Regions from separate parts of the Dechloromonas sp. A34 genome, predicted to be linked through region 2. Evidence: riboswitches for the same ligand, from Rfam matches in the RefSeq annotation. Region 2 holds a riboswitch; the other holds the start of a gene.

Region 1 (2,388 bases), 1.2 Mb from region 2:
CATCGATCTCGCGGATCGTGGCCCAGTGGATGTGGCCGCAGATGACGCCATCCAGGCCGCGCTCGCGGGCATGGTGAATGGCCGAATCCTCGAAATCGAAGATGAAATTCAGCGCCGTCTTGACCTTGCGCTTGGCGTAGCCGGCCAGCGACCAGTAGCCGGACAGCCCGAGCTTGCGCCGCCCCCAAGAGAGCAGCAGATTGAGGCGGACCAGCAGGTCGTAGGCCTTGTCGCCGAGCACCGCCACCCAGCGGTGGTGGCGCGTCACCTGATCGAAAACGTCGCCATGAATGAGCAGGAAGCGCCGGCCGTCGGCCGTTTCGTGAATCAGTTCGTCGACTACCTCGACATCGCCGAAAACGATGCCGCAATAGTCGCGCAGCGCCTCGTCATGGTTACCGGGGATGAAGACGACGCGATCACCGTGACGGGCCCGGCGCAGCAGCTTCTGAACCACCGTGTTCTGGGCCGGCGACCAGTGGATGCTGCGGCTCATCGCCCAGAAATCGATGATGTCGCCGATCAGATAGGTCTGTTCGGCCGGGTATTCACGCAGGAAATCGAGCAGGCGATCCGCCTGGCACGCCCGCGTGCCGAGGTGGATGTCGGAGAGAAAAACTGATCTGACCTTGGGCATGACCGCAGGATAGCGGCCGCCAATGAAGGGTTCGTGACGCCCGGATGACCGGACGGTTACAGGAGGTCAAATCACTGGCACTAATCCCATCGCTGCTGGTAGGAAAAAGTTGGAAGCTTCCAACCAAACCGCAGCGCCAGCATGCGAAATCCGAAGCCGACGATGAAACAGACCAGCGTATTGAGGTCGGCATCGATGCCGAATGACCGCAATGCAAGAAAAAGTGCGCAAACGAAGAGCGAGACGCTGGCATAAAGCTCGCGGCAGAAAACCACCGGCACCTGGTTGCACAACACGTCGCGCAGGATGCCGCCGCAGATCCCGGTCAGCATGCCGGCCATGATGACGACGACCACCGGGTAATCCAGTTGCAGGGCGACATTGCAGCCGATCAGCGAGAAGGCAACCAGGCCCATCGCATCCAGCATCAGGAAGAGGCCTTTCATGTGGTGCATGAACCTGGCCAGCAAGGTAGTCGCCAAACCTGCCAGGATCACGAGATAGACGTATTCGGGATGTTGCGTCCAGCCGATCGGGAAGTTGCCGAGGACCACATCGCGGATCGTTCCACCGCCAAGAGCGGTAACGAATGCAATCACGGCCACCCCGAAGATGTCCATGTTGCGACGTCCTGCCGCCAGCGCACCGGACATGGCTTCGGCGGCGATGGCGACAAGATAGACGACCAGCAGCAGGTCGAATTGCTTAGTGGCGAGGGGCTGAAAAACGAGGGCGAGACTTTCTAACATCGGGAGGACTCCGTCAAAGATCAGAAGACTCGAATCGAGTGCTTCTGCGACGCCTCTCCCCCTGTCCTTTTACCTGAGAGTTTCAGCCCGTTACGAGCCTGCCCCTTCGGTGAGTTGCCAAGGCAACTTCTCTCCAGCCGGCGAATCATTTCTGCGGTTCAGCATGCCTGAGCGATTATGGGAGTTTGCGCCTTCGGCGGAGTCCGGAAATCCAGGACTCTCTCTCCCGCAGATGCCTGGATTATCGTAAGCCGGAGGATTGCTTGTCAATCGCCAGACGCACCAGGTTATCCAGGGGCTCCGGCACGTGCAGATGGAAGCCCTGGCCGTAGTCCGCCCCAGGGCGCGCACAGTATCGAGCACGGCCTGGCTACCGACGAATTCGGCCACCGTATGCAGCTTCTTGTGCTGGGCCAGACGAACGATGGTTTCGATCACCGCCCGGTCGTCGCCGTCGTTATCGGCATTCTTGACGAACATGCCGTCGATTTTCAACGAGTGCACCTTGAAACGCTTCAGGTAAGCGAAGCTCGACAGGCCGCTGCCGAAATCGTCAAGCGCCAGTTCGCAGCCGATCTCTCGGCAGAACTCGATGAAGCCGAGCGCCATGTCGAGCTGGGCGATGGCGCAGCTTTCGGTGATCTCGAAGCCGACCCGCTGCGGCTGGATGCCATACTCGCGGAAGACGAACTCGATATATTCCTCGAGACCGGGATCGGCGAGCGTCAGGCCGGAAAGGTTGATGTGCAGGCGCGGCGCGCTCAGCCCCTCGGCCTGCCAGGCGGCGATCCGGGCACAGGTGGCGTCGATCACCCAGCGATCGATCAGCGGCATCATGCCGTAGCGCTCGGCGGCCGGAATGAAGCGGCCGGGCGGGATGATGCTGCCATCGTCGCCATGCATGCGAACCAGCACTTCGGCATAAGGCTCGACGCCGTCGTGCAGCGGCACGATACGCTGACCGTAAAGCAGCAGCCGGTTGCGCGCCAGGGCGTCCGAAAT
Region 2 (2,388 bases):
GGGCGTAGCAGGAGTCGGTCGGCAAGGCGACCAGACCACCATCGCGGATGAACTCAGCCGCCTGAGCGAGCAGGCGTGGTTGGGGCGACTCGGGATGAATATTGACGACACGGGCCATAAATTAACGGATCAGACGCCAGACCGGTTTGAGGTCTTCCGGCAGTTGCGGCAACTTGCCGAGGTCGACGTAGCTTTCTTCCGGCCCGTGAAAATCCGAGCCGCGCGAGGCATGGAAGGCATAGTGCCTGGCCAGTCGGGCGAAATGCATCACGTGGTCGGGCGAATGGCTGCCGCAAGTAACCTCGATACCCTGCCCGCCCAGATCCTTGAAATCGTCGAGAAACTTGCGCATGTCGCCACCCGACATCTTGTATCGACCGGGATGGGCGACCACGGCAACACCGCCGGCTCCGGTAATCCAGCCAATCGCCTCGGCCAGCGTCGCCCAACGGTGATCGACATAACCCGGCTTGCCCGGGGTCAGGTAATGCTGAAACACGCCGGACACATCGCGGGCAATGCCGATCGACACCAGATAGCGGGCGAAATGGGCGCGGGAAATCAGGCTCGGGTTAGTGACGAAACACAGCGCCCCTTCATAAACCCCGGGAATGCCAATGGCGGCCAGCGCATCGCCCATGCGCTTGGCACGCTCGACACGGCCGATGCGGAGTTCATCGAGGCCGCCGGACAGGGCCGGGTCGGCCACATCGAAGCCGAGACCAACGATATGAATTGGCACGCCTTTCCATTCGATGGAAATCTCGACCCCATTGACGAAACCCATGCCGACCTCGTCGGCCGTGGCCCTGGCAATGGCCTGGCCGCCCAGATCGTCGTGGTCGGTCAGCGCCCAGAGGTCGACGCCATTGGCCGCCGCCCGGCGCGCCACCACTTCGGGGGAAGCAAGCCGTCGGAAACGATCGAATGACAGTGGAAATCGAAATTAGTAGGGGTCACAAATGGCAAATGCAAGGCAAATGGGGAGTTTATCACGAAGGCCGCCGCCGCCCGGGTTCCCTTGTGCAGTGCAGCAGGTTGCCAGCGAACTGGCATCCCGATATAGTGCCTCCCGTTCTGTGGGAGAGCGCAGATTAAGTCTGCCGCCGAAGGCGCAATTTCACCCGAAAACGCTCAGGTAAAAGGACCGCAGAACTGGAGCGCAAGTTCCAAAACTCTGGAGAGCGGCGTAGACAGCGTCCACCGATGGGGCAAATCTCTCAGGTATCGAGGACAGAGGGGTGAAACGCAAGATGCGATCTTACGTTTCACCCCTTTTTCGTTTCTAGAACTGGCGCAAACAAGCGCCTGCAAAGGACTGATATGCTGAAGAAAACGGTTTTGAATGCCGCCCACCGCGCACTGAGTGCCCGGATGGTCGATTTCGGCGGTTGGGACATGCCGGTCAATTACGGTTCGCAGATAGAGGAACACCATGCCGTGCGCAAGGACTGTGGCATGTTCGACGTCTCCCACATGTGCCCGGTTGACGTCATCGGCGCCGACTGCCGCCCCTTTCTGTCCCGCCTGGTCGCCAACGATGTCGCCAAGCTCAAGGTCTCCGGCAAGGCGCTGTACTCCGCCATGCTCAACGAGGCCGGCGGCGTCATCGACGACCTGATCATCTATTTCCTGACCGACACCCGTTTCCGCATCGTCATCAATGCCGGCACCGCCGACAAGGATTTGGCCTGGATGCAGGCCAAGGCCGCCGAGTGGAAGCTCGACGTCACCATCACCCAGCGCCGCAATGGCGACAACGCGCTTGGCATCATCGCCGTCCAGGGCCCGAATGCCCGCGCCAAGGTGTGGTCGGTGCTGCCCCAGGCCAAGGCGGCCATTGTTGACCTCAAGCCCTTCTTTGCCGCCGAAGTAGACCAGTACTTCATTGCCAGCACCGGCTACACCGGTGAGGACGGCTACGAAATCATGCTCCCGGCCGGCGAAGCCGAAGCTATGTGGAATACCCTGCACCAGTCCGGCGTCGCCCCCTGTGGCCTCGGCGCCCGCGACACGCTGCGCCTCGAAGCCGGCATGAATCTCTATGGCCAGGACATGGACGAAACGGTTTCCCCGCTCGACGCAGGGCTGGCGTGGACCGTGTCGCTGAATACCGAGCGCGACTTCGTCGGCAAGGCCGCCCTGGTCGCCAACGGCCAGCAGAAAGCTTTCCTCGGCCTGATCCTGCTCGACAAGGGCGTGCTGCGCGGCCACCAGAAGGTCGTCACCGCCAAGGGCGAAGGCGAAATCACCTCTGGCAGCTTTTCGCCGACCCTGCAGCAATCCATCGCCCTTGCCCGCCTGCCGCTCGGCGTGGCCATCGGCGACGAAGTCGAAGTCGATATCCGCGGCAAGCTGCTCAAGGCCAAGGTCACCAAACCCGTATTC

Evidence for each region. A riboswitch is a leader RNA that binds a small molecule or an ion and turns the genes downstream of it on or off. The one in region 2 is predicted to bind glycine.
Region 1: linked by a shared signal. The riboswitch ahead of NQE15_RS06110 (trimeric intracellular cation channel family protein) and the one ahead of gcvT (glycine cleavage system aminomethyltransferase GcvT) in region 2 are both predicted to bind glycine.

The regions. Positions count from the first base shown of each region.
Region 1 is NZ_CP102486.1:1,217,765-1,220,152, reverse strand. It holds gene NQE15_RS06115 (UDP-2,3-diacylglucosamine diphosphatase) at 1-637, opposite strand, end outside; gene NQE15_RS06110 (trimeric intracellular cation channel family protein) at 718-1,386, opposite strand; glycine riboswitch at 1,531-1,625, opposite strand; partial or broken gene NQE15_RS24025 (EAL domain-containing protein) at 1,783-2,388, opposite strand, start outside.
Region 2 is NZ_CP102486.1:2,399,593-2,401,980, reverse strand. It holds gene NQE15_RS12040 (L-threonylcarbamoyladenylate synthase) at 1-118, opposite strand, end outside; gene NQE15_RS12035 (PHP domain-containing protein) at 122-895, opposite strand; glycine riboswitch at 1,071-1,160, shown strand; glycine riboswitch at 1,168-1,247, shown strand; gene gcvT (glycine cleavage system aminomethyltransferase GcvT) at 1,324-2,388, shown strand, end outside.